3 regions of the Rhizobium indigoferae genome follow, and region 1 is predicted to be linked to each of the others. Evidence: riboswitches for the same ligand, from Rfam matches in the RefSeq annotation. Region 1 holds a riboswitch; each other region holds the start of a gene.
The links. A riboswitch is a leader RNA that binds a small molecule or an ion and turns the genes downstream of it on or off. The one in region 1 is predicted to bind cobalamin.

Region 1 (7,900 bases):
TTGCGATGGCCTCGTCGATCACCGCCTGGATCGCGGGAATGTCCTCGGGAAACAGATAGGCCTCCTGCCACGCGACAGTTGGATTGGCCGTGTCTGCGAGAACATTGCGCCCGTCGAGCTGCTGCATCTCCTTCCAGTCGGCGCTCATACGGTAGACGATGTCGGTCGTCGCGGTCGTGAACGCCCTGAACCTCTCTTCGCTCTCGCGCAGCCGACGCTGGGCAAGGACGCTTCTCGTGGTTTCGACGACGATCGCGATGACGCCGGCGGGTTTTCCGCTTTCGTCGAGGACGGAGGAATAGTCGAGGTTCATCCAGGCAGGAGCCGGACTGCCGTGGCGCAACAACGTCAACTCCTGATTCTCGTAGGCGAGTGTTTTCCCTGACAGTCCGACCTTCATCACATTGTCATTAAAGTCGGCAATTTCGCTCCAGCCCTCGCGGACCTTCGAACCGAGAAGATCGGGATGACGGCTGCCTGCGAACACGGAGTAGGCGTCGTTATAGATCATCACGCCGTCTTCGCCCCATAGAAGAACGATTGGCACGGGTGAAAGCAGGAGCATATTGGTGGCCGTCTTCAGACTTTGCGGCCAGAGGTCGAGAGGACCGAGCGGCGTTTTGCTCCAGTCGCGGGTCTGGATCAGCCGGCCAATTTCTCCGCCACCGACAGGAAAGCGAGCTGTGAGTGGCTGAGGGGATTCGGAATCCAAGGCTCGCTCCAAATTTTGATGGTGTTTCTAATTAGCGCATCCCTTGATTTTTTCCACCCACGGATGTCGTGGCTTCTTCCTACCAACCTCTCTTGAGCATTGGCGCCTATTGAACCGATCAGCCTCTACGCCTGCGCCATCGCCCGCCACGCGGCCGGCGGGGTGGCGAAGGCGCGGGAGAAGGCGCGGTTGAAGGCGGCTTCGGTGGCATAGCCGGCCTCATAAGCTATCGCCGCGATCGGCTGGCCCGATGTGGCGAGTGCGACGCTTGCGAGGTAAAGCCGCCAGTCCCTGATATAGCGGATCGGCGAGGTCGAGAGCACCGTCTGGAAGCGATCGGCGAGGGCGCTGCGCGAGAGGCCGGAGGCCGCCGCCAGTTGCTCCAGCGACCAGTCGCGTCTGGGATCGTCATGAATGAGGGAGAGGCAGCGCGAGAGCGCGGGGTCGCCGAGCGCTGCCAGCCAGCCGACGGAACGCGACTCGGCCATCATGATCTGATGGCGCAGGATCTCGATGAAGATGATTTCGGTCAGCCGCGGCAGCATCGAGACGCCACCGGCGCGCGGCCTGTCGACCTCCTCGACCATCTGGCGGATGGTGGCGCGCAGCCAGTCGCCGTCATTGGCTGCCCGTGTCCTGACATGGATCAGCCTGGGCAGCGCCTGACGCAGCGGCGCAAAGCTCAGCCCGTCCCATTGCAGATAGCCGCAGAGCAGCCGCACGCCTTGCGCGGCCTCGCCATAGCGCAGCACGGGAATCTCACGCCACGGCTTTTGCGGCAGGTCGCGGGTCGGCAGCACCAGCTTGCCGTCTCTTCCCGCGCCGAGCTGATGTCCGGTGCCGAAGGGAAAGACTAGCACGTCGCCCGCCTCGAGATCGGCCTCTTCACCTTCCGTCTTCAGCCAGCAGCGGCCCTCCACAACGATGTGAAACGGCATCGTGCCCGAAGCCTTCGCCGAAAGGCTCGCCAAGGCCGGCGTGGCATCGGTCCGCCAGTCGCCCGTCGGCATGAAGCAGAACTGCAGTGATCCGATCCCGACAGGCGGATGGTCGACAGCAGCGCCGACAGCACGTCGTCACGCGCGACACCCGCAGCGCCTGGATTTTCGGACAAGGCTTCACGCATTCCGGCCAAATACGCGCCCCGCGCACCCTCCTATCATCAGCTCGTTCAAACCGGGTGAACGCTGTTCACCCTGACAAACGGGAGAATATTATGCAAACCCAAAGCGACAAACTGGTCGTGCTCGTCACCAAAGGCATCGAATCCGAACTGTCCTCCGTCGCCTTCACCATTGCCAATGGCGGCATCACCGCCGGGCTGAAGGTCTCGGTGTTCCTCACCAGCACCGGGATCGACCTGGTGCGCAAGGGCGGCCAGCGCATGACGCATGTGCCGCCGCTCGATCCGCTGTCGAGCCTGATCGAGAATTTCCAGCAGCGCGGCGGCACGATCTGGGCTTGCCCGCCCTGTGTGACCTCGCGCGGTTATACGCAGGAAGACTTGCTCGACGGCGTCGTCATCGTCGGTGCCAGCGCCATGCATGCCGAGATCAAGGAAGGTGCTGCGACGCTGTCGTTTTGACGATACTCGGCCGGGATGGGCGGGAGTTTGGGCGGCGTCTCCCGCCGGTTTCTTCAGGCTTTGCGGATCGGCGACAGGTGCTGAGAAATACCAAGCGCCTATTCTTGCATTCGGCAATATACTTGTGAGATTGTATCGATATACGTGCGATAATGCCTGGTGCGGGCAGCGCGGGGGCTTCGATGACATCCGTGAGGGTCAATGAGCTGATATCGGTGGCGGGGCAGCCCGAGGCCGCAGGTTTTGCCGCCTTCGCGGCTGATGGCTTTGCCGCCGTCATCAATGCCCGGCCGGATGGCGAGGAGCCGGGGCAGCCGGGCAATACCTCGGAAAAGGCTTCCGCCGCCACCGCCGGGCTCGCCTACAGCTTCGTGCCCGTGAAGGGAACCGAGATCACCGAAGCCGATATCCGTGCCTTCCAGGCAGCGATGGCCGAGGCCAAGGGACCGGTCGTCGCCCATTGCAAGAGCGGCACGCGGGCGCTGACGCTCTATGCACTGGGCGAGGTGCTCGACGGCCGGATGAAGCCCGGAGATGTCGAGGCCTTCGGTCAAGGCCTCGGTTTCGATCTTGCTGGCGCGCGCCGCTGGCTGGAAAAGCGGTCAGGGCAGGCGGCTCATGTGAAGGCCTTCTTCGAGCCCCGCACCTGCAGTGTGCAATATGTCGTTTCCGACCCGGCGACGAAACGCTGCGCCATCATCGACCCAGTGCTCGATTTCGACGAAATGTCGGGGGCGACGGGAACGGCCAATGCCGACGCCATCCTCGCTCATATCAAAAGTGAAGGGCTGACGGTCGAGTGGATCCTCGACACGCATCCGCATGCCGATCATTTCTCCGCCGCGCACTATCTGCATGAGAAGACCGGTGCGCCGACGGCGATCGGCGCCCATGTCACCGACGTGCAGACGCTCTGGAAGGAGATCTATAACTGGCCGGCGCTTAAAGCCGACGGTTCGCAATGGGACCAGCTGTTTGCCGATGGCGACACCTTCGAGATCGGTGCGCTTAAAGCCCGCGTGATGTTTTCGCCCGGGCACACACTCGCCTCAGTGACCTATGTAATCGGCGACGCCGCCTTCGTGCACGACACAGTGTTCACGCCGGATTCCGGCACGGCGCGAACCGATTTTCCGGGCGGCAGCGCCAGTGCCCTCTGGCACTCGATCCAGGCCATCCTATTGCTGCCCGAGGAGACCCGGCTCTTTTCCGGCCACGACTACCAGCCCGGCGGCCGCCACCCCCGCTGGGAAAGCACGGTGACCGCCCAGAAAAGCGCCAATCCTCATATCACAGGCATCGACGAGGCCGGCTTCATCGCGCTGCGCCAGGCGCGCGACCGCACGCTGCCGAAGCCGAAGCTGATGTTGCATGCGCTGCAGGTCAATATCCGCGGCGGGCGGTTGCCCGAGCCGGAGGAGAACGGCCGGCGGTATTTGAAGATACCGCTGGATGCGTTGTAGGGGCGGCCGGGGCTGGGAGTGGGCGCCTTTGCCCCAGGTGCGGTAGGCTTCGGCGATGCGGCGGGCGGAGGCGATCGCAACATATTTATCCGCTGGTGGGATGGCTCCTTCGGAATCATCATTGACGTCGTGCAGGTCTGCGACGTAACTGGGTGCGACGGTTCCCTGAAGATGACTCCAAGGGGATTAATAGGGAACACGGTGAGGACGACCCAGTAGGGACCGAGACCGTGGCTGCCCCCGCAACTGTAAGCGGATTGTCGATCATCTCAGGAATGGCCAGCGACTGGCCATCTCTGAAGGGCCCATGGCCCTGCCACTGCGGATATCGCGGGAAGGCGGATGTAACGACGGATATCCGCAAGCCAGGAGACCTGCCGTCAATCACGATCCAATCAACCGGGCGGGGATGCCCGGACAAGGAACAGATATGATTGACCTGCTGAACCTTCGCCGAATTTCGGCATGCATCCGTCTCGATTGGGCCTCCTGCGGCTAGGGCACGCCTAAGCGTGCTTTCGGTCCGCGCACATGCGCGGAACGGCCGTGATTTTTTCCTTCATCGAGGTTTTCCATGCGCCAGATTCTCGCCGCCATGACATTTGCCTTCGGGCTCGCCGGCCTTGCGGCACCAAGCCTTGCCGCGACGCACTACCCCCTGACCGTCAGTAATTGCGGCCACCAGGTGACTTTTCAGAAGGCGCCCGCCAGGATCGTTTCGATCGGCCAGGGTATGACCGAAATTCTTTTCTCGCTCGGCCTTGCCGACAAGATCGCCGGGACGGCCGTCTGGGTCGGTCCAGTCCTGCCGCAATATGCCGAGGCCAACAGCAAGATAAAGCGGCTTGCCGACAACGATCCGAGCTTCGAATCCGTCGTCGGGCAGGAGCCCGACCTGGTGGCGGCCGAGTTCGAATGGCATGTCGGCGCGCAGGGCTCCGTCGGTAAGCGGGAACAGTTCAAGGATCTCGGGATCAATACCTATCTCGCGCCGGCCGATTGCGTCGCCAAGGTCAACACAGATGGCGGCGACGGCGTGCGTGGGGAATTGTTCACGATGGACCTGATCTACCGGGAAATCGCCGAGCTCTCGGAGATTTTCGACGTGAAGGACCGCGGCGATGCGCTGATTTCGGCGCTGAAGAAGCGCGAGGCGGATGCTGTCGCGTCGATATCGGGCGCATCGGGCAAGAACCTGCCCGTCGTCTTCTGGTTCTCCAGCAAAGAGGTCAGCGGCGACGCCTTCATCGCCGGCAAGAACAGCGCGCCCGCCTATATCCTGAAGACGATCGGTGCGAAGAACGTTGTCACCACGGAAGAGGAATGGCCGCTGGTGGGTTGGGAAACCATCGCCCAGGCGAACCCTGCCGTCATCGTGCTCGCGACCATGGACCGCCGCCGTTATGCGGCTGACGATCCTAAGGTCAAGGTCGATTTTCTTGAGAACGACCCTGTGACCAAGGAGCTCGACGCGGTCAAAAACAAGCACTTCGTGATGATGGACGCGCAGTCGATGAACCCGACGATCCGCACGATCGATGGCATCGAGACATTGGCGAACGGCATCAAGTCCTTCGGCCTGGCGCAGTGAAGGCAATGTCGGTCAGGCAACAGGGATGGTGGGCGCTTGCCGCGCTCACCATTGCCGCACTTCTCCTGCTCGGGCTGATGATCAGCCTTGCCGTTTCCATTGGCGAGATCGCAATTCCCGTTGCGACCACGGCGGAGGCGGTCTCGAACCGGCTGTTCGGAACGAATTTCGAGATCAGCCGCATCCACCAGGGCATCGTCTGGGATTATCGTCTGAGCCGCGCGCTCGTCGCGGCCAGCGCCGGCGCATCGCTCTCGCTTTGCGGTGCGATCCTGCAGGCGCTGCTGCGCAATCCGCTGGCCGAACCCTATGTGCTCGGCATCTCCGCCGGCGCCTCGACGGGCGCCGTCTGCGTGATGATCCTCGGTTTCGGCTACGGCATTCTCGGCCTCTCGAGCGGCGCCTTCATCGGTGCGGTGATCGCCTTTCTGCTGGTCGGCTTCCTGGCAACGGGTGCGGGAGGAAGCGGCGAGCGCATCATCCTTTGCGGCGTCGCCGGTTCGCAGCTCTTCAATGCGCTGACCTCCTACATCGTGACGACATCGGCGAATGCCGAGCAGGCGCGCGGCATCCTGTTCTGGCTTTTGGGTTCGCTCAGTGGCGTGCGCTGGCCCGATGTCTATCTGTCGGTGCCGATCGCGCTTGCCGGCTTCATCATCTGCATGGCCCATGTGCGGGCGCTGGACGCCTTCGCTTTCGGCACGGATGCTGCCGCCTCGCTCGGCATTGCCGTACGCCGCGTCCAAATCGTGCTGTTCGGCATGACGGCGGCGATGACGGCAAGCGTCGTCAGCATGGTGGGTTCGATCGGCTTCGTTGGCCTCGTCATCCCTCACGCCGCCCGCTTCCTCGTCGGGCCGGGGCATGAGCGGCTGCTGCCGGCAACAGCGCTCGGCGGTGCGATTTACATGGTCGGCGCCGATATTGTTTCGCGCGTCATCATACCGCAGCAAATCCTGCCGATCGGCGTCGTCACCGCACTCTTCGGCGCGCCGGCCTTCGCCATCATCCTCTATCGCGTGCGAGGGAATGCATGAGCATCAGCGTCGACGAGGTAAGCTTTGCCGCCGGCGATACCGTCATCGTCAACGGCGTCAGCCTAACGGTGGAAAGGGGCAAGGTGTTCGGCCTGCTTGGGCCGAACGGTTCCGGCAAATCGAGCCTTCTCAGATTGATTTGCCGGCTGCGCAAGGTTCGCAGCGGCGTCATCCGGCTGGGTGATGACGATATATCCTCGCTGTCGCGCGCAGCGCTTGCGCGGCGCGTCGCCTTCGTCGAGCAGCAGACGACGACGGATACGCAATTGACGGTGCGCAACGTGGTGCGGCTCGGCCGCACGCCGCATCGCGGGCTGTTGTCGTCCTGGGGCGCCGGAGACGACGCAGCCGTCGACGAGGCCCTGTCGCGGACGGGCATGCGGGAGAGGGCGGGCCAGCTCTGGCAGACGCTGTCGGGCGGTGAGCGCCAGCGCGTCCATATTGCCAGATCGCTGGCGCAGGCGCCGAGCGAACTGCTGCTCGACGAGCCGACCAACCATCTCGATATCCAGCATCAGCTCGACATTCTCTCGCTGATCTCGAAGCTCGGCATCACCTGCATCGTCGCACTGCACGATCTCAATCTGGCGGCGATGTTCTGCGACAGGCTGGCGGTGCTTCAGAAAGGCGAGGTCGTCGCCTCGGGGGCGCCGGAGGAGGTGCTGACGGAGGATATGATCGGCCGGGTCTTCGGCGTTCGCGCCCATGTCCAGAAATCGGCCGTGCACGGCCGCCATCATATCCAATACGTCATGGATTGAGGAATGGCGGGGAAATTCGATCTCAAGAGGAGGTATGGCCTCGCTAGCCTTTTTCCCGGACTGGCGTATTATTTCCTGCGGTCGAATGGAGTTTCGAGATGCTCGAACGAAATCAGCTTCCCCTGCGCCCTGTCGCACCCGGCTTCGCTGTCGCCTGGGTCGTCGTCATTTCAGGTGCGAGCGTCGCTCTCAGCCTGCTTTTCGCCTGCATAACGCCCTTCGTGGCCTTGGCGGCGGTATCGGCTGTCATTCTTCCCCGGCGGATGGCGGTGACGGCGGTTCTGCTGGCCTGGCTTGCCAACCAGATGGTCGGATATCTCGTACTCGGTTATCCCCAGACCTGGGACAGTTATGCCTGGGGTCTGGCGATCGGTATCGCGGCATTTGCGTGCCTGGCTACGGCGCTCGGGGTACTTCGTCTCTCGACAGATCTTACGGTTACGATGGCCGGCGCCTTCCTGGCCGGGTTCGTTGCCTATGAAGGCGCGCTGTTTGCTGCAACGGCGGTGCTTCCGTCAGGTGAGGGAGCGTTTTCGGCAGCGGTGGTGGCTGATGTTCTGCTGATCAATTCTCTCGCGGCGATCGGACTCATCTGCCTGCATGCCGGCGCGGCGGCCAGCCGGGCGCTTATCGCAAGACAGCAGGGAACGGTGTTGTCTTAGGCTTCAGGCGCCGAAAACCGCATTGTCTCCCGCAGCAGCTCGATGGCTTCTGAGACCGATGGCCCTTTGAACGGTGGCGGCTCTGCGCG
Region 2 (7,900 bases), on a different replicon from region 1:
GTGATCCCTGTCATGCCGTCCTCAGCGCTTCGTCAGTTTGAGTTTCTTGCGAACGTCTTCCGGACCGATGATCCGGGCACCCATGCCCTCGACCACCTGCACGGCCTTTTCGACGAGTTGCGCATTGGTGGCGAGCTGGCCCTTGACGACGAAGAGGTTGTCCTCCAAGCCGACGCGCACATTACCGCCGGCGAGAACGGCGGCTGCCGGATAGGCCATGGCGTTGCGGCCGATCGAAAAGGCCGAGAAGGTCCAGCTCTGAGGCACGTTGTTGACCATCGCCATGAAGGTATTGAGATCGTCGGGCGCACCCCAGGGAATGCCCATACAGAGCTGGATCAGCACCGGGTCTTCGATCAGGCCTTCCTCGGCAAGCTGCTTGGCAAACCAGAGATGGCCGGTGTCGAAGGCCTCGATCTCGGGCCGCACGCCGAGATCCGTCATCTTCTTTGCCATGGCCCGCAGCATGGCCGGCGTGTTGGTCATGACATAGTCGCCGAGATTGAAATTCATCGTGCCGCAGTCGAGCGTGCAGATCTCCGGCAGGCACTCGGCGACATGGCTGACGCGCTCGGTGGCGCCGGCCATATCCGTGCCCTTAGGATTGAGGGGAAGGGGGCTTTCGACATCCCCGAAGATCAGGTCCCCGCCCATGCCGGCGGTGAGATTGAGGACGACGTCGACATCGGCCGAGCGGATGCGGTCGGTGACTTCCCTGTAGAGATCGTTGCGGCGGCTGGCAGCACCCGTTTCCGGGTCGCGGACATGGCAGTGAACGACCGCAGCACCGGCCTTTGCCGCATCGATGGCGGAATCGGCGATCTGCTTGGGAGTGATCGGCACGTGGCTGGATTTGGAAACCGTATCGCCGGCGCCGGTGACGGCGCAGGTGATGAAGACATCGCGGTTCATCGCAAGAGGCATGCTTTTGTTCTCCCTCGTCTTGTCCGCATTACGCGACAGGATGGATGGCGATGCGTTGCATTTTCGGAAGCAATTGATACATTATCAGAACTCCGAGGGAGGTGGCCTTGCTGCAGCGATCGACGGAACGGCTCGATATCGACCTTCTCGTCCTGCCGGACGCGAACCTGATCCTGATCGCCTCGGTCATCGAGCCGCTGCGCGGTGCCAACCGCATTTCCGGCAGCGAACTCTATCGCTGGCGGCTGCTCACGCCGGACGGAGCACCGGTCCCGACCACCAGCAATATCGCCGTGCCCGCACAAGGCGCTTTCAAGGCGACGACCGAGGATACGCCGCTATTCGTGCTTGCCAGTTACAACTGGCGCCACAGCGCGACGCCGGCCCTCAAGATGCAGCTCTCCCAGGCTGCCCGCTATCGCACGGTGATTGCCGGCATCGAGTCCGGCACATGGCTGCTGGCGGAAGCAAGCCTGCTCGACGGACTGCCGGCGACCGTCCACTGGGAGGACTACGAGGATTTTGCGCTGGCCTATCCTGAGGTGCGGGCCGTCAAGGATCGTTTCGTCATCGACGGCAAGCGGCTGACGACCTCCGGTTCGCTTCCAACCGTCGACCTGATGCTGGAAGTGATCAGGCAGCGGCAGGGTTATTCGCTGGCGCTCGAGGTCAGCCGGCTGTTCCGCTATGAGCAGCCGTCCTTCCATGCCGATGAGTCACTTTCCGCAGCCTCGGCTGGGTTGCGCATGCACGATCCCCGTGTCGCGCAAGCGGTGCGGCTGATGGAGGAGCATATCGAGCAGCCTCTGATTCTTACGCGGCTCGCCCGCAGGGTGGGCATCAGCGCCCGACATCTGCAGGATCTTTTCCAGCAGAGTATCGGCGCGCCGCCGCATGTGCATTATCTCGCCCTGCGCTTGAATGCGGCCCGCCGCAAGGTGATCGAGACGACGGCCTCCTTCGCCGACATCGCGGCGGCAACCGGCTTCAACTCGGCCTCAGCCTTTGCGAGAAGCTACCGGGCGAGTTTTTCCGAAAGCCCGTCGGAGACCCGGCGCCGCTTGCGGCGCCGCATCACGTCATCGGAGGTGCGGGCATAGGCTGGAATGCGTCCCGTATCATTTCGGCAAGTTCCCGAACGGCCTCGCTGGAACGGTAAGTGCTCCGGCGGAGCACGACCTTGGAGGAATCGACCGGCGGGAAACCGTCTTCGGCGGTGAGTTCCCGGCAGCCGGGCGGAATGCTGCTGCGGGAAAGCGTGGTGACGGCAAGGCCTGCGGTCACGGCATTCTTCAGCCCCGAGCCGGTATCGGCGATGAAAGCGATTCGATAGTTGCGGCCGATCTGCTCCAGCGACCGGAGCGCAAAATCGCGTGACCAGGTGGAGTTGCGATAGGTCGCTATCGGCAGGGGATCGATGTCGTGCAGCCTGTGGACCATCGATGTGACCCAGACTGTGGGATCGATACAGATGACCTCGCCTTTCGTCTCATCGCTCCAGTCGAAAACGACGGCCAGATCGAGCTCATCCCGCTCGAGGGCGGCCAAGTTGCGAACTGTGTAGTCGCAGGACACGGTGACCTCGACGGCCGGGTGGCGTACGGCGAAAGCCGCAAGGGCTGCCGGCAGCACCGTCTGGCTGTATTCCTCCGGAATTCCGATGCGCACCGGTCCGTCCAGCGGTTTGCTGCGGATCGTCGCGGCGGCCTCGTTCAGGAGGTCGATTATCCTGCGGGCATAGGGGACGAGCTGTATGCCCTGGCGCGTCAGCAGCACGCCGCGGGCGCCCCGCTCGAACAGGGTTTCGCCGATCGTCTGCTCAAGCCGCTTGATCTGAGTGCTGACCGCCGACTGCGTCCGCCCGATGCGCTGGGCAGCCGCGGAGAAATTGGAGGTCTCGGCAACGACCAGGAAGGTTCTGAGCAGGTCGCTCTCAATCGGTTCATGCATGGGTTAGCCATAGAAAAAATCGATGATAGCTATCTCTACTATTCGTTTGTCTGATGTCAATTCTTGGCGCAGAAATGAACGGCGTTCGACTTCCTTCTTTGAGAATATCTGCGTGACCATTGAAAATCCGGCCAGACGCCTCGCAGGCAGCGAGCACGAGAAGGGTGTGCTTCTCATCATTGCCGCGACACTTGCCTGGAGCGCGAGCGGCGTCTACTCGCGGCTCCTGACGACCGACGTATGGACGGCGATTGCCTGGCGATCGTTGTTCGGCGGCCTGTTTCTGCTGATCCCCTGCCTTTTCCTCGAAGGGGGCATCTCGCGGCAGCAATGGCGATCCGTCTTCCATCCGTCCGGTCTTGCCATGATCGCATGCCAGACCTTCAGTCAGGTATGCTTCATCGGGGCGCTTTACATGACCACCGTCGCCAATGTGACGATGATCTATGCGACCGCGCCCTTTATCGCAGCGTTGCTCGGCTGGGTCATCCTCAGGGAGAGGGTCTCCAGGCGGACGCTGATTGCCGGCGGCATTTCGCTCCTCGGAGTCGCGGTCATCGTCGCCTCGTCGATCGGCGGCGGCACCGGTTGGGGTGACCTGCTGGCGCTCGGCATGACCGCGTCCTTCGCGCTCGTCATCATCATTCCGCGCATCAGTCCCGACGTGCCAAGTCTGCCGCCGACCGTGGTCAGCGCTTTCCTGACGCTCGCACTCTTCGCGCCGTTCGGTTCGGTCGGCTCGCTCGACTTGCACAACTGGATCGTCCTTGCCGCCTTCGGCGCGACCAATTTCTCCCTCGCGCTGGTGCTCTTCCTTGCCGGGGCAAAGCGGATGCCGCCGGCGGAAGCGGCGCTGATCGGCACGATGGAAATCGTGCTCACGCCCTTCTGGGTCTGGCTGCTGTTTTCCGAAGAGCCGCCCGTCGCCACCTTTTTCGGCGGCGCGATCATCCTCGGCGCCGTGTTCTGGCACACGGCAATCGACGTCAGCCGCAGCCGGCGACCGCATCGCGCCTAAAGCCTTTAGGCGGCGATCAAATCTTCCGGGACGATCCGGAAAACCGCCGTATTCGCGGGATCAATTATTTCCGCTACGCAGCGCTATTGCGACTTTGCCGACTGTCGTCTTTGAGCTGCGCCCATGTCGTTTTCTTGATCGCTGTTTTACGTCAGGCATGGTTTGCTTGTGGTGTTCAAGGCGCTATCTCGCAAACTGGCGAAATGGACCATTGGGACGCAGGCCTGACGCCGGCGCTGCCCCGCAGCGGTAGAAGAACTGAAATCCTCAAGGAAATCGCCGGATAGTCATCCGGAAAGATATCGAGATGGATCGAAAGGAGATTCTGGAGCCGGAAACCAGCTCTTGGCATAGCAAATCGACGGATTGCGGCAGACGATCACGAGCGGAACGACAGGCGAAAACCATGGCGTTCACTCCTCTTCTCCATCCAATCTGTCCCTTTTGGAAATTCGAATATCGCCCGATGCGGCGGTATCCTGTGTTGTTGACCGGGCTGCAGAGGAGGCAGGCCGGAGGGAAGGTTGCCATCGACTGCATCGGTTGCAGATCGAGGCATTCAAACAAGTGGGAGGAATTCATGAGCAAAAATAGAGGCGTCGTCTATCTCCGGCCGGGCAAGGTCGAAGTTCGCGACATCGACGACCCGAAGCTGGAAGCGCCCGACGGCCGCCGCATCGAACACGGCGTGATTCTGAAGGTGATCTCGACCAATATCTGCGGCTCCGATCAGCACATGGTCCGCGGCCGCACGACGGCGATGCCGGGCCTGGTCCTCGGTCATGAAATCACTGGCGAGATCATCGAGAAAGGCATCGACGTCGAGATGCTCGAAATCGGCGATATCGTCTCGGTGCCTTTCAATGTCGCCTGCGGCCGATGCCGCTGCTGCAAGTCTCAGGATACCGGTGTCTGCCTGACGGTAAACCCGGCCCGCGCCGGCGGTGCTTACGGTTATGTCGACATGGGCGGCTGGATCGGCGGACAGGCGCGCTATGTCACCATTCCCTACGCAGATTTCAACCTGCTGAAAATCCCCGATCGGGATAGGGCAATGGCGAAGATCCGTGATCTCACCATGCTCTCCGACATTCTGCCCACCGGCTTCCATGGCGCAGTGCGTGCAGGTGTTGGGGTCGGCTCGACCGTCTATGTCGCCGGTGCCGGCCCTGTCGGCCTTGCGGCTGCGGCTTCGGCTCGCATTCTCGGCGCTGCTGTCGTGATGATCGGTGATTTCAACAAGGACCGTCTGGCGCATGCGGCGAAGGTCGGTTTCGAACCGATCGACCTGTCGAAGAGCGACCGTCTCGGCGACATGATCGCGCAGGTCGTCGGCACCAATGAGGTGGACAGCGCCATCGATGCGGTCGGCTTCGAGGCACGCGGCCACTCGGGCGGCGAACAGCCGGCGATCGTGCTCAATCAGATGATGGAGATTACCCGTGCCGCTGGTTCGATCGGCATTCCCGGCCTCTACGTTACCGAGGATCCGGGCGCCGTCGACAACGCCGCCAAACACGGCAATCTGTCGCTCCGCTTCGGCCTCGGATGGGCCAAGGCGCAGTCCTTCCACACCGGCCAGACTCCGGTGATCAAATATAATCGTCAGCTCATGCAGGCGATCCTCCACGACCGGCTGCCAATTGCCGATATCGTCAACGCCAAGGTCATTCCGCTCGACGATGCCGCCAATGGATATGAGAGCTTCGACCAGGGAGCGGCGACGAAATATGTCCTCGATCCGCACGGAGAGGTCGCGAAAGCCGCCTAGAGCAATTCCAGCAAAAGCGCGTAGCGGTTTTGCGTCCGGAATTGCGAGAAAACAAAGGGATAGAGCATTTCCGTGATTCGAAGAAAAACGGAAATGCTCTAGCGACTACGACTGAGGACTTTACCTGATAGGAATGGCCGGCGGAAAGCCGGCCATTCTGCATCGCACAACGATTTGATTGACGAACTACTGGATGCTGAACGGGAAATATTTTGCGTTGATCATGTCGTAGGTCCCGTCCGCCTTGATGCTCTTCAACGCTTCGTTCAGGCGCGCAAGACGCTCCTTGTCATCGAGGCGCAGCGCGATGCCGGCACCCTCACCGAAGTATGTAATGTCGACCAGATCCGGTCCTTTGAACTCGCAGCAGCTTCCTGCCTTGGTGTTGGCAATCCAGTCGTAGATGGCGAGTTTATCCTCGAGGATAATGTCGACGCTCCCGTCCGCCAGACCCTTGTACAATTCGGGCGAAGACCGAAACACCTTCTTTTTCATTTCCGGATAAAGATGGTTGGCATAAGATTCCTGCGCTGTCGACGATGTCACCCCAAGAATTTTATCGTTGAGGGCGGCGGGGCTGACATCGCTGATCGACGAATCCTTCCGGGCGATGAACACAGACGGGCTGTTGTAGTATTTTTCAGTGAAGGCAACCTTTTGACGCCGCTCAAGGCTCATCGACATGGATGAGATGATCGCGTCGTATTTGTCGGCAACGAGATCGGGGATAATGTCGTCCCACTTCTCGATGATAAATTGGCATTCGAACTTGCCAACCTCGCACAGCGCATTGGCAATATCGATGTCGAAGCCCTGAAGTTTGTTATTTGCATCGAGATAGTTGAAGGGCGGAAATGCACCTTCGACGGCAATTCTCATTGGCATGCGATCTTGCGCAGCCACCTCAAGCGGCGAGGTCGCGGCCAAAAAAATACCCATCCCGCCCGCCATCAGCGCTCCGCGCAATATAGTCTGAATGGATATGCGCAACATCGTCGGGAGCTCCTCGGGGCATAGTCGATCTCGCCCCATAGTGCGCCGCAGCCTTTAATTCTACGTGAACGCTTCTTTGTTAGCGTCTGCCAATGCGCCCGTGTCGTGGTGTTCAGGGGTCTAGGCTTGCAGATCGTTCTTCCTTCCAGCTCCAAGACGTTTCAGCAATCCTGGATTGCTTCGGGAAGAATTCTGTTTCTGATTGCCGTCAGCGGGCTTGGAGCGATCGGACTTGTTGTACTCTCGGCGCTCTGGGCAGGGACCGAAAGCGATGCTGCCGCCCTTGATCGACAGCGCCAGCTTGTGAATGCCCGCCTGCGGGAACAGGTCGATCAAGTCGCCCATGTCATCGGCCAGTTCGGCAACGGCTACCTCACACGTGTTTATCCGGCTGCCCGGTCAAGCGGAGGTTCCTCTAGCCTCGATGCCGTTCTGACAGCGGCCGCCGGGAGTGCGATCAGCCAGACCGCAATGTCCGCCTTCGGCTACGATCAGGCCTTTGTCGTCGACGAGAAGGCTCAACTGCTGATGCTGGCGGACGCCCAAACGGAAAAGCGTTATCGCTGGATGAAGCCGCTCTTTTTGCCTCTGCTTCAGGATGCCCGCCTCGGGGTGAGACCAGGCACGGTTTCCAACGAAAGAACGCCGTCCTCGATGGAAAGCCGCCTTGCGAGCCCAGGACGCTCCAACACTGCGTTGGCCAATCTAATGCGGCTGGAAGGTCGGCCGACGATCGTCGGCGTCGTCGCCATCAACGATCCCGAAGAGGGGCAACGGCAGACGATGCGGCAATTCCTGATCGTCGTGCGGTTTATCGATGGTGCGGCGCTGGACGAATTGAGCCGGCAACAGGGCCTCAACGGCGCGCGCTTCGCGCGCACAGCCGATGCAGACGAAAACGAGGTTGCCTTCCAGATCGACGCCACGGCAAATGGCGAACCGATCGGCTTCATCGTATGGCGGCCCGATCTTCCAGGCTCGAGAGTGATCGGCCGATTGATGCCGGCGCTTTCGATTGCCGCCCTGGTGATCGCGATCCTGTTCTCGGTTTTGCTGGTGCGCCTGCGAAGCAGCCTCGGCGAGTTGAGAAAAAGCGAGCTGCATGCAAGACAGCTTGCCTTGCATGACGTGCTCACGAGCCTTCCCAACCGCGCTTTGTTCGCGATGAGGTTCGACGAGTGCCTGGCCGAGACGAAGAATTCGGCCGAGCGCTCGGCAGTCGCGCTTCTCGATCTCGACCGCTT
Region 3 (7,900 bases), 1.4 Mb from region 1:
CTCGCCTCGCTGACCTGCAGGATTTCCGAGCATAGATTGCTCATCGAAATACGTCCGGCGATCGGGTTCGCCCGGTTCACCGTGTCCTCGAACATGATGTAGGGGTAGCCGCTCTCGAACTGGATTTCGGCAAGCACCTGGAAGAATTCGCGCGCCTTGATCTTCTTCTTCGAAATGCGGGCATCCGCCACCATCTCGCGATATTTTTCCGTCACCGAAATCTCGGTGAAAGGCACGCCATAGACGCGTTCCACGTCATAGGGCGAGAACAGATACATATCCTCGTTGTTCTTGGCGAGTTCGAAGGTGATATCGGGCACGACGACGCCGAGTGACAGCGTCTTGATGCGGATTTTTTCGTCGGCATTTTCGCGCTTGGTGTCGAGGAAGCGCATGATATCGGGATGATGGGCATTGAGATAGACCGCACCCGCGCCCTGCCGCGCCCCGAGCTGGTTGGCATAGGAGAAGCTGTCTTCGAGCAGCTTCATCACCGGGATGATGCCCGAGGACTGGTTCTCGATATGCTTGATCGGCGCGCCTGCCTCGCGGATATTCGTCAGCGACAGCGCCACGCCGCCGCCGCGCTTCGACAATTGCAGCGCCGAATTGATCGAGCGGCCGATCGATTCCATATTGTCCTCGACGCGCAGCAGGAAGCAGGAAACCAGTTCGCCGCGCTGCTTCTTGCCGGCATTGAGGAAGGTCGGCGTCGCCGGCTGGAAACGGCCGGAAATGATCTCGTCGACCATGTCGCGCGCAAGGCCTTCGTCGCCGCGCGCCAAGGCCAGAGCCACCATGCAGATGCGGTCCTCATAGCGCTCGAGATAGCGCTTTCCGTCGAAGGTCTTCAGCGTATAGCTGGTGTAATATTTGAAGGCGCCGAGGAAGGTCGGGAAACGGAATTTCTTGGCATAGGCCTGGTCGAACAGATCCCGCACGAAATTGAAGGAATACTGGTCGAGAACCTCCTGCTCGTAATATCCCTCGGTCACGAGGTAATTGAGCTTTTCCCTCAGATTGTGGAAGAACACCGTGTTCTGGTTCACATGCTGGAGGAAATATTGCTTGGCCGCCAAACGATCCTTGTCGAGCTGAATCCGCCCCTCATCGTCATAGAGGTTCAGCATCGCGTTCAGCGCGTGATAGTCGAGGGTTTCGGCTGCCTTCGGCGGCCTTTCCCCGGCGGGCTGAGCAAAAGTTTGATGCGGTTTTGCGCCCGCATCCCGCGTCAGGTTTGTTCCCGTGTCCAAAATCGTTCCATTCCGTGTTTGACCTTGGCGACGTCGTCTTCGGTGCCCATGAGCTCGAACCGGTAAAGGTACGGCACCTGGCATTTCTGCGAGACCACGTCGCCGGCGAGCCCGTATGTCTCGCCGAAATTGCTGTTGCCCGCGGCGATCACGCCGCGGATGTGTCCTCGGTTTTCCGCATCGTTGAGGAAACGGATCACCTGCTTGGGAACGGCACCCTTGCCGCCGTCGCCGCTATAGGTCGGCACGATCAGCACGAAGGGTTCGCGGATATGGAACGCGTCTGCGCCACCTGGCGGAATGCGCGCCGCGCGCAGACCGAGCTTGGCGACGAACCGATGGGTGTTCTCGGATCGGCTGGAATAATAGACAATCAAGCCCATCGCTTGTCCTCAGGTCAGGAGAGCGCGCTGATCATGTCGGGACGGAAGCCCGCCCAATGCTGCTCGCCGGCGATGACGACAGGCGCCTGCATGTAGCCGAGGCTGCGGACGCGATCGAGCGCTTCGGCATCCTGCGAGATATCGACGATGTCATAATCGACGCCCAGACGGTCGAGGGCGCGGTAGGTGGCAGTGCACTGGACGCAGGCAGGCTTGCTGTAGACGGTAATGGTCATGATATTCCTCGTGACGATGCGATTGGGACGCAGGACATCGATCGGAAATCTGTCGATATCCGTCGAAAAATTCTCTGATGATTTTGAGCTGTGCGGCTGTTTAGCCGCTGGGCGTACTCCGCCCTCTACCTCTAGTGGGTGGCGGCCTGAACTGAAATTCTGACATGACTTCACCCCGAAGTGGCTCATGCGGAGGTTCGGGCCCGCGAAACGCGATGCGGAGATTCCCCGCAGCCATGCAACGCGACCTTCCGGACACCCCGCCCGTGGACGTTTCGTTCGAGGCAGGTCTCCTGGCTCACGGGTCAAAGCGCCTGCCCAGCCTTCCCGGAGCATCATGCTCCAGTGACTTGAAATCGGACAGTTGCTCGCCGCTTACAGTTGCGGGGGCAGCCCCGGCATTGCCGCGCCATGATGGCGAAGCGCACCGAATTCCCGTCTTAGCCGCCGATCCTCACGAATCGACGGAACCTCGAACACTAGATATGGTACGCGAATCGATCATGACGTCAACAAGTTGTTGTGGCGGCGCGACAATGGCGGCAACGAATCGCCGCGCTGTGTATGATGTGGATAACGAAGCGTTAACGGAAAAGCGCTGTGTAGAACCCATCATAAAAAGAGCTGGCAGAAGCCGGCTCCTCAAACGACATTCATATTTTTATCCGAAGCAACCGCAGTGCATTGATCGTCACCAGCACGGTGGCGCCGGTATCGGCAAGAATCGCTGGCCAGAGCCCGGTGATCCCTGCGATCGTCGTCACCAGAAACACCGCCTTCAGCCCGAGTGCGATGGTGATATTCTGCAGGATGTTGCGCATCGTGCGTTTGGAAAGTTCGATCATCCGCGCCACGTCGCCAACGCGTCCGTGCAGCACGGCGGCATCCGCCGTCTCCAGCGCCACATCGGTGCCGCCGCCCATGGCGATGCCGATATCGGCAGCGGCCAGCGCCGGAGCATCGTTGATGCCGTCGCCGACCTTGGCGACGATGAAGCCCTGGCGCTTCAATTCGCCGACGACCCGCTGCTTATCCTCCGGCATCATCTCGCCGCGCCAGTCGATGCCGAGCATGCCGGCAACGGCTGCTGCCGTCCGCTTGTTGTCGCCCGTCAACATCACCGCCTTGACGCCTGCCGATTTGAGCGCAGCGAGCCCGGCCTCGGCATCCTCACGCGGCTCGTCACGCATGGCGATCAGGCCGGCCGCAACACCGTTGACGAGCAGCACCGACACGCTCTTGCCCTCGTCGTTCAGCGCAGTGATGCGTGCATCCTGTTCCGCGCTGAGCGTCCCGCGCTCGCGGGCGGCAGGCGGCGACAGCAGATCCAGCGCCTCACCGCCGACTTTGCCGCTGACACCCTTGCCCGGCAGCGCTTCCAGCTCGAAGGCCGGCGGCACGGGAACGCCGTCCGCCTTGGCGCGGTTGAGGATCGCCAGCGCCAGCGGATGGCTGGAACCCTGCTCCAGCACCGCCGCGCGCGACAGCACCTGCGCCTCGCTCAGGCCAAAGGAAATGATGTCGGTCACCTGAGGCTTGCCTTCTGTCAGCGTGCCTGTCTTGTCGAAGGCGACCATCGTCACCTTGCCGAGCGTTTCCAACACCGCGCCGCCCTTCATCAGCAGCCCGCGCCGCGCACCGGATGAAAGCGAGGCGGCGATCGCCGCCGGCGTCGAGATGACGAGCGCGCAGGGGCAGCCGATCAAAAGGATCGCAAGGCCCTTGTAGACCCATTCGCCCCACGGCCCAGCGAACAGCAACGGTGGAACGACCGCGACAAGCGCTGCGACCACGACGACGCCGGGCGTGTAATAGCGCGAGAACCGATCGATGAAGCGTTCGGTCGGCGCCTTCGATTCCTGAGCTTCCTCCACCAGCTTGACGACGCGGGCGATGGTATTGTCGGCGGCAGCCGCCGTGACGCGAACCCTGAGCACCGCATCGCCATTCACCGTGCCGGCAAAAACGACGGCATCGACGCCCTTGCGCACCGGCGTGCTCTCGCCCGTCACCGGCGCCTCGTCGATCGCGCTCTCGCCTGAGATGATGATGCCGTCCGCCGAGATCCGGTCGCCAGGACGAACCATGATGATGGCGCCGACCGAAAGGCTTTCCGCAGGCACCTCCCGTGTCTGCCCATTGTCTTCGAGTAGCGCACTCTTCGGCACCAGTGCCGTCAGCGACTGGATGCTTTCGCGCGCCTTGCCCGCTGCCACCCCTTCCAGCAGCTCGCCAACGAGGAACAGGAACACGACAGTTGCCGCCTCTTCGCCGGCATTGATGATGACGGCGCCGACAGCGGCGATCGTCATCAGCATCTCGATCGAAAACGGTGTTCCTGAGAGGGCAGCCATGACAGCGCGCCGAGCGATCGGCACCAGCCCGATCAGCATGGCGACGATGAAGGCATAGGACGCAATCGCCGGCACGAGATGGCCGACGGCATAGGCGGCAACGAGTGCCGCACCCGAAAGGATGGTCAGCCGGCCCTTCCTACTCTGCCACCAGGGACCGGCCATCGGCGCATGGTCGTGCCCGTGCAGCCCCTCGATTTCCTTCTCGCCATGTTCGTGAGAATGGTCGTGGCCATGACTTGCATGATCGTGCCCTTCATGGTCGTGGTCATGGCCCGCGTGATCACCGTGATCACCGTGATCATGTCCATGGTCATGACGGTGCTGCGAGCCGTGTTCATGCGCAGCCGCAGCGTTTCCGGCAAGCGGCGCGACGGAATAGCCGAGCCCGGTCACCTTCTTCTCGATCGTCTTGAGATCGCTGCTGCCATCATGCCGGACGGTCATCGTGCCCGCCATCACCGAGACGGAAACATCGGCGACACCCGCCACGCGTCTGACCGCCGTATCGATCTTGGTTGCGCAGGCGGCGCAATCCATGCCGCCAACCCGATATCGTGTTTCGCTCTCAGCCATGAACCGCTTCCTTGTCAAATAGAAGCATCCCTCCTACATCCTCTAGCGACTAGAGGTGCAAGAGGAAAATTATGAAAAGGATCACGATCGGCGAAGCTGCTCGCCAGAGTGGCGTCAAGGTGCCGACGGTGCGTTATTACGAGAGCATCGGGCTGCTCGCGGCGCCGAGCCGCAGCGAGGGCAACCAGCGCTCCTTCGAACCCGCCGATATCAGCCGCCTCGCCTTCATCCGCCATGCCCGCGAACTCGGCTTCGAGATCGAGGCGATCCGCACGCTGCTCACCCTGCAGGATGATCCGCACCAATCCTGTGCCTCGGCCGACGCCATCGCCAAGGCCCGCCTCATCGAGGTCGAGCAGCGCATCCGCAGCCTGAGGGCGCTGAAGGCCGAGCTGGAAACCATGGTGGAAGGCTGCGGCCACGGCCGCGTCGACCAATGCCGCGTCATCGAGGTTCTCGCCGACCACGGCCAGTGCACGCATCCCCACCACTGATCTCCGCCCTTGCAGGCGATCCGCGCCCGCGCCAAAACTGAACGAGACAGAATCGGGCGAAGACATCAATGAACCAGAAGCGGATTGCAATCATCGGCGGCGGCCCGGCGGGTCTAGCGGCTGCCGAACTGCTTTCCCGTTCCGGTCATGCGGTGACCGTCTATGACGCCATGCCGACCTTTGCCCGCAAGTTTCTGCTGGCCGGCAAGTCCGGTCTCAACATCACCCATTCCGAGGATTATGCCCGTTTCACCACGCGCTTCGGAGCGGCCTCCGCCCGTCTGCGCCCCGCTCTTGATGCCTTTACCCCTGATGATATCAGGAATTGGGCAAGCGAGCTCGGGACGGAAACCTTCATCGGCTCGTCCGGCCGGGTTTTTCCGAAGGTGATGAAGGCCTCGCCTTTGCTGCGCGCCTGGCTCAGGCGGCTGGAGGCACAGGGCGCCACGCTGCGCACCCGCCACCGCTGGACCGGTTTTGCCGAAGACGGCTATGTTTTCGAAACGCCAGAAGGGCGCGGCCTCGTCCATTGCGACGCAGCCCTGCTGGCGCTCGGCGGCGCAAGCTGGCCGCGCCTCGGCTCGGATGCTACCTGGGTACCTTGGCTGGCCGGCAGGGGTGTGGAAATTGACACTTTTCAACCCGCCAATTGCGGCTTCGTCGTCGGCTGGAGCAGGAACTTCAGCGAGCGTTTCGCCGGCGAGCCGGTAAAATCAGTCACCGCCACGTCCGAGGCCGGCACTTTTCCCGGCGAATTCGTCATCACCGGCAGCGGCATCGAAGGCAGCCTCGTCTATACCCATACGGCCGCGTTGCGCGACCGGCTGCCGAACCATGGCAGCGCCGTCCTGACGCTCGACCTCGCACCGGGCCGCGCCATCGAGAGGCTGAGCCGCGACCTTGCGCGGCAGGACGCCAAATCGAGCTTTTCAAACCGCCTGCGCAAGGGCGCCGGCCTCGACGGCGTCAAGACGGCGCTGCTCCGCGAACTCGCTCCCGAGCGCGACCGAACCGATCCGGAGCGTCTCGCACGCATGATCAAGGCCCTGCCGGTGCCGGTGATCGAAACCCGCCCGATCGCCGAAGCGATCTCCTCAGCCGGCGGCATCCGCTGGAGCGGCGTCGACGAGAGCTACATGTTGAAGGCACTGCCGGGCACCTTCGTCGCCGGCGAAATGCTCGACTGGGAGGCGCCGACTGGTGGCTATCTCCTCACCGCCTGCCTGGCGACCGGCCGGGCGGCAGCCCGTGGCATCGAGGCCTGGCTGCAGCGCTAGAGCGCTGGAAGCTGTCAGCCTTGAGGCAAAACAACAAGATCATCATCAATCAGACCGAGGCCGGATGGAAGGTCATGGCGAGACCATTCATGCAGTAGCGAAGCCCGGTTGGCTTCGGGCCGTCATCGAAGACATGGCCGAGGTGACCGCCGCAACGGCTGCAGTGCACGGCGGTACGTGCCATGCTGAAGGTCGTGTCGCCGGTTGTGCCGACGGCATTTTCAAGCGGCGCCCAGAAGCTCGGCCAGCCAGTGCCGCTGTCGAATTTGGTGGTCGAGGAAAAGAGGTCCTGGTCGCAGCCGGCGCAGGCGAAATTGCCCTTTCGCTCCTCATGCAGCAAGGCACTGGTGAAGGGATGTTCCGTCCCCGCCTGGCGCAGGATGACATATTGATCCGGCGTCAGCAGCTTGCGCCATTCCTCCTCGGTGTGGGTCACCGCAAACCTCTCGCCGGCGATTGCCTTGCCGGCCAGGCCTGAGCGAACCGCAAGCGCCCCAAAAGCAGCGCCCATCAGCAACAATCGTCTGTTCAGCATGGTCGGATCTCCTCATCTGGCAAACCTTGCTTCTGTACAGAACTACGAGGGAGAGGGGGCATTTGTTACGCCATGGCTGCCCAAACACCGAAATGTGATTTCAGCCACTTTCGTCAGGAGGCGCCGCACGCTGACGAGCGCCAGCGCCGGCCGATTGCAAACCAGCCGCTTTTCCATCAGAGTGTGCTGAAATTCGGTGGGAGGAGCCGATGCACGAACACTCAGCGCACGCCGAGTACGTCTACACGTCTGCCCAGCGCGAATCTGCGGCAGCCAGTTCTCCTGTTGTCGCCTCATGGCGGCGGTGCATGACCATGCACCAGCTCGCCCCCGAGGACCAGCGGGCTCCAATCCGCCTCACCGACCTGGAATTCCGCCGTGCGCGCGAGCAGTCCGATCAGCTGATCGCCAGCGCGACGGAAGAGCTCGATCGTCTCTTTACCACCGTTGGCAGGGCCGGCTGTTGCCTGCTTCTGACCGACAAGAACGGCATCGCGCTGGAGCGCCGGGGCGCTGCCGGCGACGACAAGGAATTCCGCGAACTCGGCCTCTGGACCGGCTCGGTCTGGACAGAGGCCAGCATCGGCACCAACGGTATCGGCACTGCACTTGCCGACGAGCGTGCCGTCGCCATCTTCCGCGATCAGCATTTTTTCAGCTCGAATACCAGCCTCAGCTGCACGACGGCGCCGATCCGCGATCATCGTGGCCGAGTGGCCGCAGCCCTCGACATCTCCGCATGTCGCGAGGACGTCAACGAGATGACGCTGGCGATCCTAACGCAGACCGTGC

Region 2: another riboswitch for cobalamin. It lies ahead of fdhA (formaldehyde dehydrogenase, glutathione-independent); the one in region 1 lies ahead of U5G49_RS13060 (ABC transporter substrate-binding protein).
Region 3: another riboswitch for cobalamin. It lies ahead of nrdH (glutaredoxin-like protein NrdH); the one in region 1 lies ahead of U5G49_RS13060 (ABC transporter substrate-binding protein).

The regions. Positions count from the first base shown of each region.
Region 1 covers NZ_CP140635.1:2,548,145-2,556,044, reverse strand. Annotated here, with positions in the region: gene U5G49_RS13080 (sensor histidine kinase) at 1-712, opposite strand, end outside; partial or broken gene U5G49_RS13075 (AraC family transcriptional regulator) at 838-1,838, opposite strand; gene U5G49_RS13070 (DsrE family protein) at 1,929-2,297, shown strand; gene blh (bifunctional sulfur transferase/dioxygenase Blh) at 2,480-3,760, shown strand; cobalamin riboswitch at 3,902-4,156, shown strand; gene U5G49_RS13060 (ABC transporter substrate-binding protein) at 4,335-5,351, shown strand; gene U5G49_RS13055 (FecCD family ABC transporter permease) at 5,357-6,388, shown strand; gene U5G49_RS13050 (ABC transporter ATP-binding protein) at 6,385-7,149, shown strand; gene U5G49_RS13045 (hypothetical protein) at 7,248-7,811, shown strand; gene U5G49_RS13040 (HIT family protein) at 7,808-7,900, opposite strand, start outside.
Region 2 covers NZ_CP140638.1:46,374-54,273, forward strand. Annotated here, with positions in the region: gene U5G49_RS32755 (carnitine 3-dehydrogenase) at 1-14, opposite strand, end outside; gene U5G49_RS32760 (BKACE family enzyme) at 22-924, opposite strand; gene U5G49_RS32765 (GlxA family transcriptional regulator) at 1,026-2,024, shown strand; gene U5G49_RS32770 (LysR substrate-binding domain-containing protein) at 1,999-2,874, opposite strand; gene U5G49_RS32775 (DMT family transporter) at 2,987-3,892, shown strand; cobalamin riboswitch at 4,054-4,253, shown strand; gene fdhA (formaldehyde dehydrogenase, glutathione-independent) at 4,473-5,663, shown strand; gene U5G49_RS32785 (transporter substrate-binding domain-containing protein) at 5,850-6,656, opposite strand; gene U5G49_RS32790 (putative bifunctional diguanylate cyclase/phosphodiesterase) at 6,762-7,900, shown strand, end outside.
Region 3 covers NZ_CP140635.1:3,921,904-3,929,803, forward strand. Annotated here, with positions in the region: gene nrdE (class 1b ribonucleoside-diphosphate reductase subunit alpha) at 1-1,253, opposite strand, end outside; gene nrdI (class Ib ribonucleoside-diphosphate reductase assembly flavoprotein NrdI) at 1,232-1,636, opposite strand; gene nrdH (glutaredoxin-like protein NrdH) at 1,651-1,872, opposite strand; cobalamin riboswitch at 2,139-2,362, opposite strand; gene U5G49_RS19420 (heavy metal translocating P-type ATPase) at 2,526-4,802, opposite strand; gene U5G49_RS19425 (MerR family transcriptional regulator) at 4,874-5,296, shown strand; gene U5G49_RS19430 (TIGR03862 family flavoprotein) at 5,365-6,573, shown strand; gene msrB (peptide-methionine (R)-S-oxide reductase MsrB) at 6,623-7,108, opposite strand; gene U5G49_RS19440 (helix-turn-helix domain-containing protein) at 7,318-7,900, shown strand, end outside.